2 linked regions of the Deinococcus aerius genome follow. The protein of the gene in region 1 interacts with the protein of each later gene in a pairwise test. Links are inferred from orthologs where the notes say so. Each region holds a gene or a part of one and is shown in the gene's direction. Other genes may lie near its edges. The genes, in order: aceE and nth.

Region 1 (11,770 bases):
GCCGCGTGCGTGAAGTCCGAGCGCACGATCAGGCTGCTCCCCAGGTGGTGGCCCAGCCACACCACGCCCAGCAGCGCGAAGCTGACGGCGTAGGCCGTGAGCTGCGGTCCCAGGGAGAGCAGGGCCGCGGGCAGGCCGCCGGGTCCCACCTCCTCCGGGGGGCGCACGTCGAGCACGAGCAGGGTCATCGTGATGGCGAAAACACCGTCGAAGAGTGTGTCGACCCGCAGGCTGCTCAGGAAGCGGGCCGGGGCGGGCCGGCGCGGGCGCGTCACGCCGGGCTCCCGCCCCGCGTCCCCCCGCGCTGTGCCCGGCGGTCCAGGATCAGCAGGGCGAGCACGCCCAGCCCCAGCATGACGCCCATGCCCGCCACGAACCCCCACGCGGCGGGGCGCCCGAAATCGATGGCGTCCCGGCCCCGCACCACCCCCAGCAGGATGGCGACGAAGGCGAGCACCTCGGCCTGCACCAGCACGCGGGCGGCGCTCCAGCGGCCGTCCCGGGCGAGGCTGAGCCCGACGACCCCCGGCAGCGTGAACAGCGCGCCCATCACCCGCGCGGTGAGCGGCGTCAGCGTCCACGGCCAGACCGCGATCAGCCCGGCGGGCCACAGGAACAGCAGCAGCCCGGTCGCCAGGGTGAGGGCGCCCACGGCGGCGAGGACGGCCCGCCACCCGCCCGGCAGGAGGAGGTCGCGCTCGTCGGGCGTGCCGGGGTCCGCCCCGCGGTTGGCCCACCACGCCGCCAGCACGAGAAAGGGCGTGGTGAAGTACAGCCCCGCCCAGGCGATGAAGCTCACGTGGCCGGGGTGAAAGCGGTCCCAGTGCAGCACGGTCGCGATGCCCAGCAGCGTGGCGAACAGCCCCACCGCCGGAAAGCCCGCCGCGACGTGGTGCCAGCGCCCCCGCAGGGTGCGGGCGAAGAAGAGGATGCCCCCCAGATACCCGGCGGCGAGCATCATGGCGGTGAGGGGCGGCTTGATCGGCCAGGCGAACAGCCGGTCGGTCCGCTCCGGCCACAGGTACAGCAGCGCGAAGGCGATGAGCAGGAAGGGCAGGACGAATGCGGCGAGCCAGCGGGTGGCGGGCCGCACCCGGTCGTCACCCGGCTGGGGAGGGGAGGGCGGCACTCGGGTCATGGGTCTCTCCTGGGGACGCGCCCGGCCCGCCCAGGGCGTAGGCCACGGCGTCCGCGACGCTCAGCTCGTGCCCGGCGGCCTCCTCGGCGGCGAAGGTCGCGGCCCCCGCGCCCGACCGCAGGGCGTCCACGGCGTCCTGGTAGAAGGCGGCGTTGAGGTTGTGGATCAGGCCGGTCTGTTCACGCAGCGCCCGCGACGCGCCCAGGAGCCGGGCGGCCCGCGGGGTGTCGCCGCGCCGGGCCGCCACCGCGAGCAGGCCTTCCAGCCCGTACGCCACGCCCTCGTCGTGGCGCAGCCGGGCGGAGAGGGAAAGCCCCGCGGCGAAGTGGGCCGCCGCCTCGTCGGGGTGGCCGAGCAGCAGGGCGGTCCAGCCCACGTGGTTCTCGGCGATGGCGAGGCCGAGCTGGTCCCCCTCGCGGCGGGTCAGCGCCAGGCTCTCCTCGAAGCGGGCGCGCGCCCCCGCCACCTGCCCGGCGGAGAGCGCGGCGCGGCCCAGCGTCAGGAGGGCCATCGCCTCGCCCCAGGCGTCGCCCGCCTGGCGAAACAGGGCGAGGCTGCGGGCAAAGGCGGCGCCCACCCGGGCCGGGTCGGGGGGGACCGCGGCGGCCAGCGCCAGCCCCAGGGCCAGGGACGCCACCCCCGCGCCCGAGAGGTCGCCCCCGGCCTCGAACAGCGCCGCGCTCTCCTCCAGGTCGGGGGCGAGCGGCCCCGGCTCCGCCTGCCAGAAGGTGATCGCCCGCGCGTAGTACAGCGCCTGGGCCCGGGCGAGGTCAGGCAGGGGGACGCCGGACGCGAGCACCTCCTCCATCCACGCCCGGACCTCGGCGAGGTGCCCGGCGACCCACCAGTACAGGTACAGGTCCCAGGCGAGCCCGGCGGCCCCCGCGGCGTTCCCGGTGTCGAGGTCGTGCCGCACCGCCGCGCGCAGGTTGTCGTGGGCGAACTCCAGCCGCGAGACCCACCCGGCCTGGGTGGGGCCGCGCAGCTCCGGGCGCGCCCGGGCGGCGAGGGCGTGGTAGTAGGCGGCATGCCGGGTCCGCAGCGCCTCCAGGTCGCCGCTGGCGGCCAGCAGCTCCCGCGCGTACTCGCGCACGGTGGCGAGCATGGAGAAGCACGGCTCCTCCTCGCGCGGCTCCTGCCCCACCAGGCTGCCGTCCACCAGGGCCTCCAGCCCGCCCAGCACGTCGGGCACGTCCGGGCCGCACACCGCCTCCGCCGCCTCCAGGGTGAACCCCCGCGCGAAGACCCCCAGCCGGGCGAAGAGGTCACGCTGCTCGCCCGTGAGCAGGCGCACGCTCCAGTCGATGGCCCCCCGCAGCGTCTGCTGCCGCTCGGGCAGGTCGCGGGCGCCACCCGTCAGCAGCGGCAGGCGCTGGTCGAGCCGCGCGAGGATCGCCGCCGGGGGCAGCAGCCTGATGCGCGCCGCCGCGAGTTCGAGCGCGAGGGGCACCCCGTCGAGCGCGGCGCAGATGCCCGCGACCGCCGCCGCGTTGGCCCCCGTCAGCTCGAAGTCGGGCTTGACGGCGTGGGCACGCTCCACGAAGAGCCGCACGGCGGGGGAGGTCAGGAACTGCGCGGGGGAGGCGCGGCGCCGGGGCTCCGGGAGCGGCAGCGGCCCCACCTCGACCTGGCGCTCCCCGCTCAGGCGCAGCGGCGAGCGGCTCGTGACCAGGAGGCGCAGGCCGGGCGCGTCCGAAAGCAGGTCCGTCAGCAGCGGCGCCGCCGGGAGGACCTGCTCGAAGTTGTCGAGGACGAGCAGCAGCTCGCGGCCCGCCAGCGCCCGGCACACATCCTGCGCCAGCGTCGGCCCGCCGGGGTCGCGCAGCCCGATGCCCCGCGCGATGGCGGGCAGGACCGCCCCCGGCTCGTGCAGCGCCGCCAGGGGCACGAAGCGGACCCCGTGCCGGAACTGGCCCCCCAGCGCGGCGGCGGCGGCGAGGGCGAGGCGGGTCTTGCCGATCCCGCCCGGTCCCCACAGGGTCACCAGCCGCACGTCCGGCTGCCCGAACAAGCCCGTCACCTCCCGGGTCTCCCGCTCGCGGCCCACCAGGCTGGTGAGGGGAACAGGAAGCGCCCCGGCCCCCAGTTCCGGCTCGGGCGGCGGGACCGCCGGGGCACCAGCGGCCAGGCCCTGCTCGTACCGCTCGGTGAGCAGCACCGCGAGGTCGTCCGCCAGCAGCTCGCGCAGCTCCCTCGCGGAGGTGAAGGGCTTGTAGGAGGCGGCGTCCTCCGCCCGGATCCGGCCCAGCAGCTCCTCCAGCCGGGCCTCGCGCCCCGGGGCGGGCGTTTTGACGTAGATCAGCTTGGGCCGGTCCCCGGCGAGCAGGTACTCGTCCTCCAGGCCGGACACCTGCTCGCCGGGCGCCACCCAGCCGTAGCGTTCCCAGTACAGGCCGACGAACACCTGGCTCTGGGCGAGGTACGCCCGGTACAGGTCGCGGGGCGGGTGGGGCCGCGCGCCCAGCTCGAACATCACGGGCGTCAGCCGCAGCCGCTCAATGGCGGCTCTCGCCGCCCGGCGTTCCTCCGCGAGTTCCTGGAGGGTCGAGGAGACGAACACGCGCAGCTTCTGGTCGGGGGTGCGGATGGCGGCGCTGGGGGCGGGGGGCGGGGCAGGAGACGGCTGGAGGGCCGCCGTCTCGTCCGGCCCGGGCTGGTCCGGCATGGGGAGCCTCCCTGGGGCGGACGTGCTGGCGCCCGGCCCACTTTGTAAGGTTCATCATACTCCCGCGCGCCCGGACCTCTTCCGGCTCCCGGCCTAAGTCTGATTGCCTAACGCCTCCCCCGCCACCCCCAGGAAGGCACGCACGATGGGTCCCCCGCCCACCTCCTCCCGGCGCCACACGGCGACGATCTCGACCAGGGGCGCGTCCTCGACCGGGCGGTACACCACACCGGGCAGCGCGAGGCGCTCGAAGAACCGGATGGGGAGGAAGACGCCCAGCCCGGCGGCCACCAGCGAGAGCAGGGTGGGAATCTCGATGGCCTCCTGCACCACGTTGGGGGTGAAGCCCGCCGAAGCGCACCAGCGCATGACCTGATCGAAGTAGGTCGCGCGCAGGTGGCGCGGAAAGAAGACGAACCGCTCGCCCCGGAGGTCACCGATGCGGAGCCTGCGCTTGCGGGCCAGCGGGTGCCCGGCGGGGAGAGCTGCGACGAGCGGCTGGCGCCACAACGCCCGCGAGTCCAGCCCGGGGTCGCGCACGGGCAGCAGCATCAGGCCCACGTCAATCTGCCCGCCCCGCAGCGCCGCCTCCTGCTCCTGGGCGGTGAGTTCGCGCAGGTCCACCGAGACGTTGGGGAAAGCCTCGCGGAAGGAGCGCACGATCTCCGGCAGCCCCCCGAAGGCGAGCCCGCCGACGAAACCCACCGTCAACCGCCCGACCTCGCCCCGCGCGGCCCGCCGGGCCCGCTCGACCGTCTGCGCCGCCTGGGCCAGCGTGGCACGGGCACCCACGAGAAACTCCTGCCCCGCTGGCGTCAGTTGCACCCGCCGGGTGGTCCGCAGCACGAGGGGCACGCCCACCTCGTCCTCCAGGTTGCGAATGGAGTTGGACAGCGCCTGCTGCACCACGAACACGCGCTCGGCGGCCCGCCCGAAGTGTTCCTCCTCGGCGAGGGCGACGAAATGACGGAGGTGGCGAAGTTCCATGCTGGGCCTTTCGGGGAGGGAGCCCGGCAGCTAGGCTCCCCCAACCCGCCACAAGCTTAACCTACCATTCGGCGTGGTGAATGCGCTCATTTTGCCCTGTTGGAAGCGGTGAATGGCACGGCATAGACTACTAACCATGACCAAACTGCCCCCGCGTGCCGAACTGCCGCCGCAGGACCGGGAGAAACTCAACGCCGTGGAGACGCAGGAGTGGCTCGACTCGCTCGCCTACGTGCTGGCGAATGCCGGGGACGACCGCGCCGCACAACTGTTGGAGGAACTCGACCACTACGCCTACTTCCACGGGGCGCCCATCCTCTTCAAGCAGAACACGCCGTACATCAACACCATCGACGTGGACCAGCAGCCCGAGTACCCGGGCAACCTGGAGCTGGAGCGCAAGATCCGCAACGCGATCCGCTGGAACGCCGTGGCGATGGTCGTCAAGGCGAACAAGAAGAGTGACGGCATCGGCGGGCACCTCGCCACCTACGCGAGCAGTGCCGAGCTGTACGAGGTGGGCTTCAACCACTTCTTCCGGGGGCACGGGGCGGGGGTGGACCGCGACCTGATCTTCTTCCAGGGGCACGCGAGCCCGGGTATCTATGCGCGCTCCTTCCTGGAGGGCCGCTTCACGGAGGCGCAGCTCAACAACTTCCGGCGCGAGCTGAGCCCCGACGGCCCCGGCCTGAGCAGCTACCCCCACCCCTGGCTGATGCCGCACTACTGGGAGTTCCCGACCGTCTCCATGGGTCTGGGGCCTATCCAGGCGATCTATCAGGCGCGCTTCATCAAGTACCTCGAAAACCGGGGCCTCAAGCCGGGGGGCAATGCCAAGGTCTGGGCCTTCCTGGGTGACGGCGAGATGGACGAGCCGCAGAGCATCGGCGCCCTGCGCTTCGCCGCCTACGAGAACCTCGACAACATCGTGTTCGTCCTGAACGCCAACCTTCAGCGGCTGGACGGCCCGGTGCGCGCGAACTCCAAGGTCATCCAGGAGTTCGAGGCGCTGTTCCGGGGGGCGGGCTGGAACGTCATCAAGGTCGTGTGGGACTCGAAATGGGACGAACTGCTGTCCCGCGACTACAACGGGGCCATCGTCAAACGCTTCGAGCAGCTCGTGGACGGCGAGTCGCAGCGGTACGCGGCCTTCGGCGGCAAGGAGCTGCGCGAGAAGTTCTTCAACACGCCCGAACTCCAGAAGCTCATCGAGGGCTGGACGGACGCCGACCTCGAACTCCTCAACCGGGGTGGGCACGACGTCCACAAGGTCTACGCGGCCTACGAATCGGCGGTGAAGCACACGGGCAGCCCGACCGTGATCATCGCCCGCACGGTAAAGGGTTATGGCCTGGGCGAGACGGCGCAGGCCCGCAACGTGGCCCACCAGGTCAAGAAGCTGGAGTTCGGGGCGCTGAAGAACCTGCGCGATCTATTGGAACTGCCGCTCACCGACGAGCAGGTCGAGCACCTCGACTTCTACCACCCCGGCCCCGACTCGCCCGAAGTGAAGTACATGCTCGAACGGCGCCAGGCGCTCGGCGGCTTCGTGCCCGAGCGCATCGTGGACTACCCGCGCCCGACCGTTCCTGCTGGCGAGTTCTACGAGGAGTTCGCGGCGGGCAGCAAGGGCCGCGCGGTGAGCACCACCATGGCTGCCGTGCAGATCATGAGCAAGCTGCTGCGCGACAAGGAGATCGGCAAGCTGATCGTCCCCATCGTGCCCGACGAGGCCCGTACCTTCGGCATGGACGCGCTCGTGCCGCGCATCGGCATCTACTCGCCGCGCGGGCAGACGTACCAGCCCGTCGATTTCGGGTCGCTGATGGCCTACAAGGAGAGCACCGACGGCCAGATGCTCGAAGAGGGCATCACGGAAGACGGCGCGATGGCCTCCTGGATCGCCGCCGCGACGAGCTACGCGAACCACGGCGTGCCCACCATCCCCTTCTACGTCTTCTACTCCATGTTCGGGATGCAGCGCATCGGCGACCTCGTGTGGGCGGCGGGCGACCAGCGGGCGCGCGGCTTCCTCTTCGGGGCCACGGCGGGCCGCACGACGCTGGCGGGCGAGGGGTTGCAGCACCAGGACGGCAACTCGCTCCTGCAAGCCTACGTGGTGCCCACCCTGCGGGTGTATGACCCCGCCTTCGCCTACGAACTCGCGGTGATCGTCGAGCACGGCATCCAGCGGATGTACGTGGACGACATCGACGAGTTCTACTACGTCACCATCGACAACGAGAACGAGGTCCAGCCCGCCATGCCCGGCGACCACGCCCAGATTCGGGAGGGGATCATCAAGGGCCTGTACCGCTTCCAGGCGAGCGAGAACACGAAAGCGGGGCTGCGCGCGCAGATTCTCGCCAGCGGCCCGGCGATGGGCGCGGCGCTCGATGCCGTGAAGATGCTGGAGGGCTACGGCGTGGCGGCGGACGTGTGGTCGGTCACGAGCTACAAGGAACTCCACCAGGACGCCCTGCTGACCCAGCGCCACAACATGCTCCATCCCACGGAGGAGCCGAAGGTTTCCTACGTCGCCTCGCAGCTCAGCCAGGAGAACGCGCCCGGCGTGCTGATCTCGGTCAGCGACTACGTGAAGCTCGGCGCCGACGGCCTGAACGGGCACCTCGACCGCAAGCTGTGGACGCTGGGCACCGACGGCTGGGGCCGCTCGGAGGCCCGCGAGGAACTGCGCGACTTCTTCGAGGTGGACGCGCGGCACGTGACCCTGGCGACCCTGTACGCCCTCCAGCGCGACGGGAAGGTGAAGGGGGACGTGGTGGCAAAGGCCATCGCCGAGCTCGGGATCGACCCCGAGCGGGAAGCGCCGGTCCTGCGTTAAGCGTTGAGCCGTCAGCTTTCAGCGGTCAGCGGCCTATGCTGGGAACTGAGAGCTGGCGGCCCCTCATTCACAATCCAAGGAGCGTCCAACATGGCGACGGAACTGAAACTGCCCGACGTGGGCGACAATATCGAGCAGGGCACGGTCGTGACGGTGCTCGTGGGGCCCGGCGACAGCGTGACCGAGGGCCAGCCCATCATCGAGATCGAGACGGACAAGGCCGTGGTCGAGGTGCCCGCTACCCAGGGCGGCACGGTCGAGGCCGTGAGCGTGAACGTGGGCGACACCGTGCCGGTGGGCGGCACCATTCTGACGTTGGCGGGGGGGGACGGCGGCGCGGCCACGGCCAGTGGGGGACAGGCCCAGACCCCCTCGCCCGGAATGCCCTCCGCCGAGCCCGACAGCCCAACTGTGGCCGACGATCCTGATACGGCCAACCGGGTCGCCCAGGCCCAGGTCGAGGCGCAGAAGGTGCAGGCGGGGACCTCGGATGGAAGCGGCGCGGCGCCTGCCCGGACGGGTCCCTCGGCGGGCGGCGCCCAGGTCACCCTCCCCGACGTGGGGGACAACATCGAGCAGGGGACGGTCGTGACGGTGCTGGTGGGGCCCGGCGACACGATTCAAGAGGGCCAGCCCGTCATCGAGATCGAGACGGACAAGGCGGTCGTCGAGGTCCCGGCGAACGCCTCCGGCACCGTGCAGGACGTGGCGGTGAAGGTCGGCGACACGGTGAAGGTCGGCGGCGTGATCCTGACGCTGGGGGGAGGCCAGCAGCCAGCGGCGAGCGCGCAGCCCGCCCCGGCTCCGCAACCCCAGCCCGCCCAGGCGCCCGCCTCGCGGGACAACTTCCCGGTGGATACCCTGTCCACCGGGCGGCCCACTGCCCCGCGCGAGACGCAACTGACCCCGCAGGAGGCGCAGCCCGCAACCCAGGCGCCGGGCGCCCAGCGGCCCTACAACACCCAGGCGTATGACAACCGCCTGCTGATCCCCGCCGCGCCCAGCGTGCGCCGCCTGGCCCGCGAGCTGCACGTGGACATCCACGACGTTCACGGGACCGGCATCGCCGGGCGCATCAGCGAGGAGGACGTGCGCCGGACGGCGGGGACGCCGAGCGTGCAGGCTCCGGCAGCTCAACCCGCCCCCGCTGCGGCCCCCGCCCCGACCCCGGCTCCCGCCGCCGCGCCCCTCCCCAACTTCGAGCGGTGGGGCACGGTGCGCCGTGAGGACATGAGCGGCATCCGCAAGGCGACCGTGCGCTCCATGACCCAGTCGTGGACGACCATCCCGATGGTCACGCATTTCGACAAGGCGGACGTGACCCGCATGGAGGAGACGCGCCGCCAGTTCGGCGCCCGGGTCGAGAAGGCGGGCGGCAAGCTCACCATGACCCACATCCTGATGAAGGTCGTGGCGAACGCCCTGCGGAAGTACCCCAAGTTCGGCGCCAGCCTCGACCTGGAGGCGCAGCAGGTGGTCTACAAGGACTACGTGAACCTCGGCGTGGCGGTCGATACGCCGCAGGGCCTCCTCGTCCCGGTTCTCAAGGACGCCGACCGCAAGAGCATCACCGAGATCGTGCTGGAGCTGAACGAGCTGGCGGGCAAGGCCCGCGAGCGCAAGCTCAAGCCCGACGAGATGCAGGGAGCGACCTTCACCATCTCCAACCTCGGCGGGATCGGCGGGTACGGCTTCACGCCCATCGTGAACGCGCCGGAGGTCGCCATCCTGGGCGTCTCGCGCGGCGGCTTCGAGCCCGTCTGGAACAAGGAGACCGGGAGCTTCGAGCCGCGCAACATGCTGCCCCTCAGCCTGACCTATGACCACCGCCTGATCGACGGGGCGGACGCCGCCCGCTTCCTGCGCTATATCTGCGAGGCGCTGGAGGACCCGTTCCTGATTAGCCTCTAGCGGTCAGCATTCGGGCGTCAGAAGGAACAAGCAAAAGCCCCCACTTTCGCGGTGGGGGCTCTCGTGCGTCTGGATTGTCTACAGCCGGTCGTGGTTGTCGGCCTCGCCCGAGACCTCGTTTTTAAGTTCGGGGCGAGTGCCGGGGGGCAGGTCGCCGGGTTGCTCGCTGACGTGGGGGGTGACCTTCTCGCTGGGGGGGACGTAGCCGGGGTTCTGGTCCACTCCGGGGCGCAGGCCCACCCCTGCCTCGCCCGCCGCCAGGCTGGTGCTCTCGGTCCCCAGCCCGCCCGCCACGGTGATGCCGCTGCCGAGCGTGGTGTCCTGCACGCCGATGCCCGCCACCGTCTCGGCGCCCGCGAACTCGGGGGTCTGGGCGGCGTGCTCCATCGCCGCCGGGTCGCGGGTGGCGAGACGGTCGAACTGGCCGGTGACCTCCCGGGGGTCCTGCGCCTGGACCGACTCATACTTGCCCTGGTCGGCGCTCCCCGTGCGGTCTTCCGCGTGCGTGGTCGTGTAGTGTTCCTCGTGAACGTCCTTGGGGTCGGGCATCTGGTAGCCCGTCTTGTAGTCGGGCGTGCGTGTCAGCTCGTTGATCTGTGTCCCGTCCGCAGGCGCGTTGTCGGGGCGGCCGTCTCGATCATTGCGAGAGTCGTTCATGCTCCAGTCTCCCGCGTGGGGGAGGGCGGCGCATTCCGGGTTCCTTCAGCGTCATGGGTCGTCCCGCTCAGAATCGCCAGCACGGCCGCGTGGCCCTCCTCCCGGGCGAGGTCCGCCGCGGCCCGCCCGTCCCCGGTGGTCGCCGCCGGGTCCGCCCCCGCCGAGAGCAGCGCCTCCACCAGCGCCCCGTTCCCGTTCTGCGCCGCGCTCATTAGCGGGGTGAAGCCGCCGTGCTGGGCCGCGTTCACGTCCGCCCCCGCCGCCAGCAGCCGCAGGGCCAGGGCCGTGTGGTTGCCCGCAGCGGCGGAGTGGAGGGGTTGGACCTGCATGGCGTTCGTGCTGGGCCGGTTCACGTCGGCCCCGCGGGCGAGGAGTTCGGCGGCGACCTCCTCCCGCCCGAAGAAGGCGGCCAGGCCCAGCGGGCTGAACCCGTCCGGGCTGGTGGCGTTCACGAGGTCGGGCTGCGCGTTCAGGTGAGCCAGCAGGGGCGTGAGTTCCCCCGTGGCTGCGGCCCCGAACACGCTGAGCGGCGCTCCCGCCCCGATCAGGAAACGCATGATCTCCGGGCGCCCGTAGTACGTGGCGAACAGGACCGGGGAGAGGCCCGTGGGGCTGACGGCCCCCAGCAATCCCGGCTGGGCCGAGATCAGGAGGCGCACGCCCTCCAGGTTGTTCGCGTGAATAGCGGCGAAAAGATCGTTGGGGGCGTCGTTGGTCATGCCCCATCCTAGTGGCGCCGTCCGTCCCCGACTTCTCCGATCCTGCGCGCCCAGCCCGGGGTTTGGCCGTGCCAGCGGGCGTAGGCCGCCGTGAAGGTCGTCACGCTCGCGTAGCCGACCCGCCAGGTGACTTCCGCCACGGGTAGGCCCAGGCCCTCCTCTTCCAGCAACCGGCGCGCCTCGGCCATGCGGCGGCGGGTGACGGTGGTGAGGGGCGTCTCCCCGAAGAGCCGGGCGTAGCCGCGGGCCAGGTGGGCCGGGCTCAGGCCGCTCGCCCGCGCCGCGTCCCCCAGCCCCACCGGGCCGAGGGCGAGGGCGTCGAGCGTATCCCGCGCCCGGAAGAGCCGCCGCGCGAGTTCGGCCCGCCTCGCGGGGGAAAGGGCTGGAAGCCCGTCCGCCGCCCGCCACGCCTCCCGGTCCTCGCCCACCAGCAGGTCGAGCAGCCGCAGGGCCAGGGTGTCGAGCGCGAGGGGGTCCAGCGTGCGGGCCTCGTGCCGGGTCCGCAGCGTCCCCAGCAGCGCCCAAATGGGAGGCGGCGGGGTCAGCGTCCGTTCCAGAAAGCGCAGGTGAGCCCCCGCGTCCTCGGCCAGCGGGGCGAGGGTCAGGACGCCCGGGTTCAGGAAAATGCAGAAGGACCGCGTGCCGGGCTCGACTTCCACCCGGTAGGAGGTGCCTTCATTCAGGAGCAGCGCTCGCTCGCCGCCGACGCGGTGCCGGGCCTGGCCCGTCCAGTAATGGGCCGTGCCGCGCATCGTCTTCAGCGACAGTGCCCCGAACGCCGACTCGCCCGCGTACCCGAACGATTCCTCGTTCAGCAGGCGGGCGAGCGGCGCCGTCATGACCTACCG
Region 2 (11,451 bases), on another replicon or contig:
GCCCGTTTCGGGGGTGGGCTGGACATGCCGGTCGTGGAGCTCGCCGCCCCGCAGGACCCCGGTGGCGATCTTGGTTCCGCCCACGTCCACGCCGATGCTGACCTGTTCTGCCGTTTGCGTCACTCTGGTTGCCTCCAAGTCACTGCCCACGTCGTCCCCGCCCGGAACTGCTTCCGAACGTGAGTTTCTGTCGTTCCGGCCCGCACTGTAGCCCGGCGCCCCGTCAGGAAGGTTCCTCCCTGTCTTCCCCGCCCTCCAGCAGGGCGAGGGCCTCGGCGAGCTGGACTTCCGGCACATACAGGCCCACGTCGCCCATGTAGCCCCCGGTCTCGATCTCGATGACCGGGCTGCCCATCGCCCACTGGAAGGGGGTGCGGACCACGCTCACCACACCGCCCGCCGAGAGGGTGCGCCGCCAGCCCTCGGCGAGCAGCCGGGGCAGGGTGCCCAGCCGCACCCACACGTCGCCCTGGTACAGCACCCGGTCGTCGTACTCGGCGCGGCTCATCCGGGAACACCCCCGCTGGGCACGACGAGGAGCGGCGCGAAGGCCGAGCGCACCCGCTCGGGCAGGGGCTCGGGGCGGTGATCGGCGTCCACCCGGACCTGCACGGTGCGGGCGTAGGCGCTGGGCTCCCCGTCGGCCAGCAGGCGCGAGGCCACCGTCCAGCTCGTGCGGCCCACCCGCTCGACGAGGGACTCGACCTCGACCGCCTGGCCCCAGCGCACCTCGCGGCGGTAGTCGAGTTCCAGGCGGGCGATCACCGAGTGGTCGTCCTGCTCCCGCACGCCCAGGTCGCGCATCAGGATCACCCGTGAGGTTTCGAGGTACTGCACGTACACGGCGTTGTTCAGGTGCCCCATCGCGTCGATGTCGCCGTAGCGCATCTGGATGGGGGTGCGGTGCGCGCGGGACCAGTCGAGGCCAGCCAGGGCTGCTGCCCCGCCCCGGGAACCGGAGTCGTTGCCACTCATGCGGCCCATTATGGGGGGCAGGCTTCACACGCCTTCCCCGCGCGGCGGCGCTATGCTCTGGCTCATGACTCCACCCGACCCGCCGCCCTCGCCGCCCCGGGGTCTGGGAGCGCGCTGGCGGCAGGTGCAGCGGCTGCCCCTCACGCTGATCCTCACCAGCCTGCTCGCGGGGCTGGGCATCGTGCAGCTCAGCTTCCAACTGGGGAACCTGGCCTACCGCACGGCGACCTGGACCCGGGAGACCCGCCAGACCCAGGCGCGCATCCGGGGTCTGGAGCGCGACCTGCGCCTGCTGCGTGACGCCGAGCGGGCGGCCCAGGACCCCGCGTACCTGGAGGTCCTCGCCCGCTGTCAGGGCTTTGTCGGGGAAAATGAGGAGGTCGTGGTCGCGCCGGGTGCGCCCGAGACGCCGGGCGAACTCCAGAACTGCATGACGCTGCGGCTGCCCTGAGGAGTGGTCCTGCTGGAGGTGGCCGGGCGCTCCTCATCCTCTTGGCAGGGGACCGGCCGGTTCTGCCCCAGGGAGGGGCGTTTGGATGAGGGGAGAGGGGCCGGGCATCTTGCCCTCGTTTGCCCCCTCCCCCCAGAGGGGCAGGGGAGCTTTCCACTGCGCTCGGCAAGGGGCTCGGCTCGTCGCGCCGGTGGTCGTTGTCCTCTGCGTGCAAGGTTTGATCTTGCTGTTCTCAAGCCGCTCGCCCACCGTCCCGCTGCGCGAGCAAGGCGGGGTGAAGGCGGGGCGAGCGCCAGTTGCCTTGTGGGGATGGGCGGTCCGCATTGGCCGTTTTGAGAAGCTAAAGCTTGAGCGGTATTCCCCTCCCCCTGGTGGGGGGCCCGGACTCGCAGAGCTGCTTGCAGAGGGGGTGGCGAGCGCCGTCCGCCCTTGTGCCAGACGACGAACAGTTGCCCCGAGCAACTTTGCGTTTCGCATCAGGCGTCTGCGGGGCTGGCAGGGAACGCCTGCCCTCTCACTTTCCACTGCCCTGACAACGCCCTTGCCTCCGGGGGCGGGCCCCCGGGGTGTTTGGAAGGGGTGAACGGTAAAATTCCCAGCTCGGGCGTATGCTGCCCCCGTATGTCACTCGTGGTTCTGGTCACGTTGCCCCCCGAACGCGCGCACGAACTTGCCCGAACGCTGGTCAGCGAGCGTCTGGCGGGGTGCGTGAATGTGATTGGCGGCGTTCACAGCATCTACCGCTGGGAGGGGGACATTGCGGAGGACCCCGAGACGCTGCTGCTGATCAAGACCACCGGGGAACGCTACCCCGAGCTGGAGGCGCGCATCCGAACCATGCACCCCTACGAGGTGCCCGAGATCATCGCCCTGCCCTTCGACCGGGCCTTGCCCGAGTTCCAGAGCTGGCTGCTGGGCGCCACCGCCCTGCGCGGCGAGTAAGGGGGCCGCTCCCCCCGTTCCGGCTTCCACTCGGAAAGCCGCCCGGTCGTTGGGGAGGTTCTCCTGACTGCCCCGCTGTCACGGTGTCCCGGTACACTGGAGCATGACCGTGCCCGGGCACGACTCCGGCCTGCCGCCCCACGCGGCCCGCCTGGGTGGGACGCTCCTGGCCGCACTGGAAGACGCGGCGGACCCGGCGCTGCTGCTGGAACGGGGGCCGCCCGCGGGGGAGGGCGGGGCGGCGTGGCGGGCGGTGTTCGTCAACCGGGCCTTCGCGCGGCTGCTGGGGGCTGAGCCCGCCGCGCTCCTGCACGCCACCTTCGACGAGCTGATCGCCCGGGTGCGGGGCAATTTGGTGGGAACGGACGCCGCGCACTTCGTGCGGCGCCAGGAGAGCTTCCGGGTGGACCTGCAACTGCGCGCCGGTGGGGCGCGCTGGATGGACGTGCAGTCCACGCCGCTGCACGTGGGGCCGGGCGCGGCGAATGGGGAGCCCACCCACTGGTGGGTCGTGCTGCGTGACGTGACTGCCGAGCGCCAGGCCCTCGCCCTCGCCACCGGGCAGTCACGCGCGCTTCACCTCGCCGTGCGGGGGGCGCCGCTGAGCACCATCCTGCGCGCCCTGACCGCCACCCTGGACGAGCGGCTGCCCGGCAGCGCCGCGAGCGCGAGCCTGCTGGGCGGCGACCACCTGCACCTGCTGGGCTCGCCGCGCCTGCCGCCGGCGGCAACGGACCTGCGCCTCCCCCTGGCCGCCGCGCAGGCCTGCACCTGCGTCCGCGCCATCCGGCGCAACCAGCCGGTGCTGACGCGCTGGCCCGCCGGGTTTCCCCCCCCGCTGCGCGCCGACCTGATCCGGGCGGGATACGCCCGTGCCTACAGCGTGCCGGTGCGGGAGGCCGGGGGACCCGCCCTGGCGGCCCTCACCCTGTATGGCCGCCGCCCGGACGACCCCCATCCCGCCGAGGTGGAGCTGCTCGGGCAGTTCGCCGACCTCGCGGCGCTGCTCGTGGCGCGCGACCAGGGGCTGCGGCGGCTGGAACACCTCGCCTTCCGCGACCCCCTGACCGCCCTGGCGAACCGGACGCGCTTCATGGCCGACCTGGAGGAGGCCTGCCTGGCCCTGGTTTCCAGGGGGGAAGCGCCCTTTGCCGTCGGGCTGCTGGACCTCGACGACTTCAAGCGGGTCAACGACGCGCACGGCCACCTCGCCGGGGACCACCTGCTCGTCACGCTGGCGGGGCGGATCGCGCGCACCCTGCCGCCCGGGGCGCTCGTGGCCCGCATGGGCGGCGACGAGTTCGCCCTGCTGGTGCCGGACGCGACCGGCGAGCGGGTGCAGGCGGCGGCACAGGCCGTCCGCACCGCCCTCGGGGTGCCCGTTCCCCTCGGCGGGGCCTCCCTCCAGGTCGGGGGCAGCCTGGGCTGGGCCCTGGCCCCCCGGGACGCCGACACCCCCGACGGGCTGTTGCGGCACGCCGACGCCGCCATGTACGCGGCCAAACGCGGGCCACCCTGAGCGGCGTGGTGCCACGGCGAGGTGGGGGCTGCGCTCGGCGTGCCCCTTATGCGGCCAGGTCCGCGGGGCGGGTCAGCCTCCACCGAGAGTCAGGGGTCGGCTAAGTTCGTAGGGGTCCCCTGGCCGGGTGCGGGGGTGCCCCGCCCCCACTTGCCTCCCCCGGGGGCCATGCTCGACAAACCGCTTGGGAACGAGCAGAAGAACCTGCGGGGAAGCCAACGGCCTGAGCACAAGGAGCTGTGGCGCCCCAGTCGCGGGACCGCCCAACATCGCCGCCCGGGGGTTTACCGGGGGCTTCTGCGGCAGGCGGCGGACGTTCTAAAAAGGGCGGGTGAGCCGGAGCGTGGACACGAGCTTTCCCGAATCGTCTTTCAGTGCCCCGAGGTAGATGCCGTTCTCAAACTTCCCCCGGTAGATGTTGAGGGGTTCATAGTAGAAGTGCAGTTCCCCGGTGATCGAGTTGCCGTACATAAAGTCGAAGGCTGTGTCTCCCCCCGCGAGGATCATGGTGAAGTCCCCCTCGTGGGGCTTGTTCGTCATGCTGATGCTTGCCCCCAGCACCCCCGTCTCACCGCCTGGTTTGATAAATTCGGCGGTCCAGGCCCCCGAGGCGTCGTACGCCGCTGGGGGCGGCGGAGTGGGGCTGCACGCCGGGAGAGCGAGAGTGCCAACGAGGGTAAGCCCAACCAAGGTACGCACGGCCCCAAAGTAGCGCAGGACCGGTAAGGGCGATTCCCTTTCCGCCGCCGGGCATGGCCCGGGCTGCCCGCATCAGGCCCCCACTCGGCTGGAGGCGGCGGCTTCCCCGGGGGGCTGCGAGAGGGCGAACACGGCCCTCTGTGAAAAGCAATGCCCCCGCGCGGGGCGGGGGTTTTTTGTGGCGGGCCCTGTAGGACTTGAACCCACGACCTACGGTTTTGGAGACCGCCGCTCTACCAACTGAGCTAAGGACCCGGATGCGGCGTGAGGCTGAAGCCCCCGCGCAAGCCCGGGCACTATAGCAAAGGCCCCCGGGGCGTGCAAGGGTGAGGGCCCTACAGCACCCCGCCCCCCAGCATCAGCCGCAGCGCGGCGAGCCCCGCCACGATGGCACTCAGGGTCACCGCGCCCCGGTCGCGGGCGAGCGCGCCGAACACCAGGCCCAGCACGGCGGGGGGCAGCACGAAGATCCAGTTCAGCCAGCCGAAGAAGGGCAGCAGGCCCAGCAGCAGCCCCAGCGCGGCGAGAATGCCGAAGATCAGGGAGAGGACTCGCATGTCCCCGCTACGGGATGACGGGGGTGAAAGTTGCGTCCCTCTCCCGCAGACGGGCGGCGTGGGGCGGGTGTAGGCTGCCCCGCGTGACCCGCCCACCCCCACCCCTTCCCGAGGGGGCCCAGGCCCGCGCCCCGCTCGTGCTCTCGGCGCTGGAGACCCTGTACCCGGACGCCCGCACCGAGCTGAAGTTCAACAGTCCCTTCGAGCTGCTTGTCGCCACCGTCCTGAGCGCCCAGGCCACAGACGTGAGCGTGAACGCCGCCACGCCCGCCCTCTTTGCCCGCTACCCGGACGCGCACGCGATGAGCGGGGCGACCCCGGAAGACCTCGAACCCCTGATCCGGTCCATCGGCCTGTACCGGGCCAAGGCGCGCAACCTCGCCGCGCTGGCCCGCCTGCTCGTGGAGCGGCACGGCGGGGAGGTGCCGAACGATTTCGGGGCGGTCGTCGCCCTGCCCGGCGCGGGTCGCAAGACGGCGAACGTGGTCCTCAGCAACGCCTACGGCTACCCCGCCATCGCGGTCGATACCCATGTGGGCCGCCTCGCCCGGCGCCTGGGGCTGAGCGCCCAGACGAACCCGGACAGGGTGGAGCGCGACCTCCAGCACCTCTTTCCGCGCGACCGCTGGGTTTTCCTGCACCACGGGCTGATCCTGCATGGCCGCCGGGTGTGCCTGGCCCGCAAGCCCCGCTGCCCCGAGTGCCCCATGCGGGACTTCTGCCCGAAGGTCGGGGTGGCGGCGTGAGGGGGTCCGTGGCGCGTGGGAAGTGGGAAGTGGAGGCTTCAGCGATGGCTTTCCGCCCCCGCCATGCCTTTCCCACGCCCCACTCCCTACTGACCTCTTCCCGCCGGACTCGCCAGGCCGCGGGGCGGGGGCGAGCATGACCTGGCGCTTCTCCCGGCAGGTCTGGCTGTACCTCACCTCGGCCTTCACCTTCGGGCTCTCGCAGGCGTTCGCGGCGCTCTTCCTGAACTTCTACCTGCGGGCGCTGGGGCTGGGGGCCGAGTGGCAGGGGCTGGTGAACGCGCTCCCGGCGCTCACCCTGGCGTGCCTCAGCCTCCCCGCCGTGGCGCTCGCCCGGCGCATCTCCAACGCGCACACGATCAAGGTGGGCAGCGTGCTGAGTTTGCTTGGGGCCGTGCTGCTGGCGATGGCGGGGGGACCTGTTCTCGCCATCGCCGGGGCACTCGTGCAGGGGGCGGGGGCGGCGCTGCTCTCCGTCTCCGGCTCGCCCTTCATGGCGAACCACAGCGACGAGAACACCCGCGTCACCCTCTTTAGCGTGCAGAGCGCCCTGATGACCGGGGCGGGCTTTCTGGGCAACCTGCTGGGCGGGCGGGTGCCGGAGTTGTACGGGGCGGCGACGGGCGTGGCTCCCGACAGCCTGGGCGCCCTGCGGGTGGCGCTGCTCGTCTCGGCGGCCTTTCAGCTCGCGGGGCTGCTCCCGGTGCTGTTCCTGAGGCCGAGCGGCAAACCCCGTCCCGAGGGCCGGTCCCTCGCCATCCGCGACAAACTCACGATGATCCGGCTGGTCGCCCCCAACGTCCTCGTGGGGCTGGGGGCGGGGGCCACCATCCCCTTCCTGAACGTGTTCATCGAGGGCAAGTTCCGCGTGGACTACGCGAGCCTGGGCACCCTCTTCGCCTGGACGAGCCTCGCCACCGCGACGACTGCGCTGCTGCAACCCCTCCTGGTGCGGCGCTTCGGGCAACTCACCGCCGTGCTCACCGTGCAGGCGGCCAGCCTCCCCTTCCTCGCCGTGCTGGGCTTCGCGCCCGAGTTGTGGATGGTCACGGTGGCGCTCTTCACCCGGGGGGCGCTCATGAACGCGGCGGGGCCCGTCTACAGCGCCTACGCGATGACGGCCCTCCCTGACGAGGACCGCCCGATGTACTCCGCCGTCAACACCATCGCCTGGGACGCGGGCTGGGCAGTCAGCAGCCTGCTCTCGGGCGTGATCCGGGGCATGTTGCCCTTCGGCCTGGCCTTCAACGTGCTGTTCGCCTGGACCCTGCTGATGTACGCGGGGAGCGTGGCGCTGATCTACCTGGGGCTGTTTCGCCCGGCGCGGCGCAGCGGGCACCCGGCGGCCCGCCCCAGCGGGGAGGCCACCCCCTGAAGGCCGCGTTTTCTTAAGGGGGGCCCGGCGCCCTGCGGGTGCGGCGGGGGTACACTGGCCCCGATGAGCGACACCGGACCCCTTCAGAGCCTGCAACGCGTGCAGGAGCTTGACCTGGATCTCGACCGGCTGCGGGCCGAGGAGGACAGCGTCCCGGAGGCCCTGAGGAGCGCCCGCGCCCAGCAGGAACGCCTGAACAACGACCTGGAGGATACCGAGATCACCCTGGAGGGCGTGGAGCGGCAGATTCGCCAGCTCGAGCAGGATCTCGCGGGCACCCGCGACCAGGTCGCCCGCGCGAGGGAGGAGCAGGACAAGAACGCCTTCGACGCCCGCGCCCAGTCCCAGTACGGCAGCCGCATCCAGATGCTCACCGAGCGCGCCGAGGAGATGGAAGAGGACCTCGCGCCACTCCGCGAGCGCCAGCGCGAACTGACAGCGCGCGCCTCCGACCTGCGCGGCGAGCACCGCGCCCTGCGTCCCCAGCTTGAAGCCCTGGAGGCCGAGGACGAGGCGCGGGTCCAGGGCCTGCGCGACCAGGGCGAGGGGGCACGCCAGGAACGCGCCCGGCTGGTCGCGGGCATCGACTCCCGCACCGTCAAGGAATACGACCTGATCCGCCGGGCGAAAAAGGGCCTGGGCCTGGTCGAGATTCGCGGGGGCCGCTGCACCGGCTGCAACGTGATGCTCCCCGTCAACGTGCAGCAAAAAGCCGCCCAGGGCAAGCTGCCCCCCGTCAAGTGCCCCTCGTGCGGGCGCTTTCTCGTCAAGTTGAACTAGGGTTGCCGAGCTTCCCGCCGCCTCAGGCCGCCCCGCCTGGGGCCGTATCTTGTACACCAAACCGGGAAGAGGTACAAGCGGTTGTACCCGGACCGTGCGAGTGCTACAGTCGGGCATCTAAGAGCGGCCCCCTGCCCGGGTCCCTGTCCGTCCCCTCCACCTCCTCCTCGCAGGAGGTGAGGCCTTCTGCTGTCCTGTTTTCCAAGGAGTCTCCCCATGACGACCACGCCCGACCGCATCCTGAGCAACTTCGACGAGAACGCCCACCACATCGCCAAGCGGCAGTACCTCCAGGCGGGGGACGGCGACCTGGGCGGGATGTTCCGCCGCATCGCCGACTGGGTGGCGGGCGCCGAGGCCCCGGAGGCGCGGCTCGGGTGGGCGCAGCGGTACTACGACCTGATGGCGGAGAAGAAGTTCTGCCCCGGTGGGCGGGTGCTGGCGGGCGCGGGGACGCAGCACGGGAACGTGTTGAACTGCCTTCAGGGCGACACGCTGGTCGAGACCCGGCAGGGCCAGGCGCGCATCGCTGACCTGTCCGGTGAGGTTGAGGTGCTGTCGCAAGGGGGGCTGTACCGGACGGCTCGCTTCCGTTCTTACGGGACCCAGGACCTGTACCGGGTGCTGTTCGAGAACGGCGAGACGGTCGAGGCGACCGCCGGGCACGAGTGGCCCGTCGGCAAGAGAGGCAAGTCGGGGCAGTACCGCAAGGTGACGACGCTGGACCTGGTCGGCCAGTTCGTGCCCGTGCTGCCCACCGGAAGGCGCCCGGCGCGGGATGAGGACTTCGAGGCCGGGGTGCGGCACGGGGTCACCTACGGCGACGGCTCGAAGAACACGAACGGCCACACCTATCACGTCCAGCTCTTCGGGGCCAAGCGCCCCCTCGCCCAGCACTTTGGCGAGTTCCGGGTGCATGACGCCGTCTACGCGGGCCGCGAGGTCACGGTCGCGCAGGGCATGCGCGGCGAGCTGAAGGCCCTCCCCGACGAGTTGAGCAGCGACGCCTACTGGTACGGCTTCTTCTGCGGCCTGCTCGCTACCGATGGGGGGGTGGACGACCGCGGCTCAGCGGCGATCTACCAGTCGGACGCGGACGAACTCGCCCGCCTCGCGCGGCAGCTCGTGCGTTTCGGGGTGAAGGCGGCGAGCGTCAAGCTCTTCCGTCAGGCGGACGCGGGATATGGCGGCAAGCCCGGCTACGCGCTGCGGTTGATCAAGCAGACCCTCCTCCCCGAGGATTTTCTGCGTGAGGACCAGCGCGAGCGCTTCGGGCGTTCCCTGGGGGGGCGGGCGCTGCCCCGCAACGCCCGCCTCCGCGTGCTGAGTGTGGAGCCGACGGGCCGCCGCGAGGAAGTCTTCTGCTGTGAGGAGCCCCAGACCCGGACCTTCGTGATCCAGGGCGGCCTGTTGACAGGGAACTGCTTCGTGCAGGGCGCGACCGAGCACGCCCCCGAGAGCTTCGACGGCGTCATGGAGGTCGCCAAGAAGCTCGCGCTGGTCACCAAGGTGGGCGGCGGCAACGGCGTGAACCTCGACGTGTACACGCCCCGCGCGGTGAGCAGCCGCCCCGACGCAGGTGTGCGCGGCTGGGCGTACATGAGCGCTGGCCACCCCGACGTGACGGACTTCATCGAGGGCCTGATGCGGCCCCCCACCCAGCCCGACGGGGAGAAGCAGCCTGTCGCCGTGCGCAACTGGACCCGGGTGGTGTACGGCCACGCGATTCCCCCCGAACTCGTCGCCAGCGCCCGCCAGAACGGGGTGCAGATTGTCCGCGCGCTGCCCCAGGGCGTGCAGCCCGTTCCCGACGACATGGGCGGCATCATCGACGCGGCCCGCGCGGTCGCCGAGAGCGCCAAGGTGGGCGTCGAGCCGCGCATCGACCTCTCGGAGATGCGGCCCGAGGGGGCGCCGATCCAGGGCTCGGGCGGCACGAGTTCCGGCCCCGTCTCCTTCCTGATGGAGATTTTCGACAACTTCCTGGAGTGGGCCAACCGGGGAGGGGAGACGAGCGGGCCGATCAACACGCTGCGGTTCGTGTACGCGCCCGTCCTCAGGGTGGTGAGGCAGGGCGGCTGCCTGCACCCCGACACCCTGGTGACGACCAGCCGGGGCACCCTTCGCCTGCGTGAACTCGCTGATCCGTTCACTTACGGCTGGCAGGATCACGCGCTCGAAGTGGCGACCGACGAGGGCTGGAAGCACAGCCCGCAGACCTTCAACAACGGTGTGGCCGACACCCTGAAGGTCACGTTGGAGAGCGGCCTGACCCTCCAGGGCACGCCCAATCACAAGCTCAAGGTGCTGCGCGAGAGCGGCGAGCGCGAGTGGGTGCGTTTCGACGAGCTGCGGGCGGGCGACTGGGCGATCCAGGTGCTGGACGAGCACACGGGTGGCAGTGTCACGCTCGCGCCGCTGGGTGAGGGCGACGTGCATTTCAACGCCAAGCCCATCACCATGCCCGAGACACTGACCGAGGACCTCGCCTTCTGGCTGGGCTACCTGTGGGGCGACGGCTTCGTGAGTGACGGCCGGGTGGGCTTTGCCGTGGCGCACGGTTCGCCCATGATCGAGGCCGCGCCGCGCCTCTTCCGCGAGCTGTTCGGCCTGGAGGTCGGCACCGAGCAGAAACCGGACGACGCCAGCCTGGTGTACGTCACCAAGAGCAGCGCCCTGGTCGCGTGGCTCAGCCAGAACGGGCTGCTGAAGGGCAAGGCCCGGGACCTGGAACTGCCCCGCGCGGTTCGGCAGGCGGCAAGGAACGTGGTGGCGGCCTTCCTGCGCGGCCTCTTTGAGGCGGACGGCACGGTCACCGCTGGCTACCCCATGCTGACTACGGCCAGCGAGCAACTCGCGCAGGACGTGCTGGTCATGCTGGGTGGTCTGGGTATCCCCGCCAAGCTGATGCGTTACAACCCGCTACCCGGACGCTACTCCAAGCAGGAACACTACCGCGTGCGCGTCATGACCGCGCTCGGTCTAGAACGTTACCTGGAGCGGGTCGGGATGCTGGAGGGATCGCGCTTCGAGGTGCTGCGCGGAGTGACGCCAGACACACGGCGCGAGTCCTCCTGGCCGCTGCCGCATGCCGCCGCCCTGCTCGGCGGAGCGTTGGACGCCCTGCCCGCCGGGCGCAAGGGAGCGCCCAGCCCCTTTACCGAGGCGCGCAAGACCCTCAGCCGCTACGTCCGCGGTGAGCGGAACCTAACGGCCACCGCCTACGCTTCCCTGAAGGAAAACGTCCAGGTCGCAGAGCTGATTCCCGACTTCGAGTTCGGTGAGTATTACGTCCCGGTACGCGAAATCGTCCCGGGCGGCCGCATCCTCACGCTGGACATCTGCGTGGACGGGAATAACACCTACCTCGCGGGCGGTGTCGTGACGCACAACACCCGCCGCGGCGC

Evidence for each region.
Region 2: the proteins of aceE (region 1) and nth interact in binary tests that used the Escherichia coli proteins (3 or more experiments, as listed by UniProt). The link is inferred for Deinococcus aerius from one-to-one orthologs.

Annotation. Positions count from the first base shown.
Region 1 is NZ_BFAG01000011.1:161,759-173,528, forward strand. The notes cover bases 4,565-7,835. They hold aceE (pyruvate dehydrogenase (acetyl-transferring), homodimeric type), read left to right. Parts: upstream 4,565-4,926; coding sequence 4,927-7,635; downstream 7,636-7,835. Other genes in these bases: DAERI_RS15385 (LysR family transcriptional regulator), read right to left, coding at 4,565-4,790; aceF (dihydrolipoyllysine-residue acetyltransferase), read left to right, coding at 7,726-7,835. In the rest of the region: DAERI_RS15370 (TMEM175 family protein), read right to left, coding at 1-275; DAERI_RS15375 (hypothetical protein), read right to left, coding at 272-1,138; DAERI_RS23140 (DUF4062 domain-containing protein), read right to left, coding at 1,101-3,803; more of DAERI_RS15385, read right to left, coding at 3,897-4,564; more of aceF, read left to right, coding at 7,836-9,546; DAERI_RS15400 (hypothetical protein), read right to left, coding at 9,625-10,203; DAERI_RS15405 (ankyrin repeat domain-containing protein), read right to left, coding at 10,200-10,922; DAERI_RS15410 (helix-turn-helix transcriptional regulator), read right to left, coding at 10,931-11,761; DAERI_RS15415 (acetyl-CoA C-acetyltransferase), read right to left, coding at 11,765-11,770. UniProt on the Escherichia coli protein: Component of the pyruvate dehydrogenase (PDH) complex, that catalyzes the overall conversion of pyruvate to acetyl-CoA and CO(2).
Region 2 is NZ_BFAG01000005.1:11,679-23,129, forward strand. What follows is about bases 4,106-7,057. They hold nth (endonuclease III), read left to right. Parts: upstream 4,106-5,226; coding sequence 5,227-5,889; downstream 5,890-7,057. Other genes in these bases: DAERI_RS08170 (hypothetical protein), read right to left, coding at 4,206-4,427; DAERI_RS08180 (hypothetical protein), read right to left, coding at 4,922-5,143; DAERI_RS08190 (MFS transporter), read left to right, coding at 6,026-7,057. Outside these bases: DAERI_RS08140 (ROK family protein), read right to left, coding at 1-123; DAERI_RS08145 (hypothetical protein), read right to left, coding at 224-508; DAERI_RS08150 (acyl-CoA thioesterase), read right to left, coding at 505-975; DAERI_RS08155 (cell division protein FtsB), read left to right, coding at 1,040-1,426; divalent-cation tolerance protein CutA, read left to right, coding at 2,048-2,368; DAERI_RS08165 (diguanylate cyclase domain-containing protein), read left to right, coding at 2,472-3,887; more of DAERI_RS08190, read left to right, coding at 7,058-7,264; DAERI_RS08195 (zinc ribbon domain-containing protein), read left to right, coding at 7,328-8,044; DAERI_RS22760 (ribonucleotide reductase barrel domain-containing protein), read left to right, coding at 8,261-11,451. UniProt on the Escherichia coli protein: DNA repair enzyme that has both DNA N-glycosylase activity and AP-lyase activity. The DNA N-glycosylase activity releases various damaged pyrimidines from DNA by cleaving the N-glycosidic bond, leaving an AP (apurinic/apyrimidinic) site.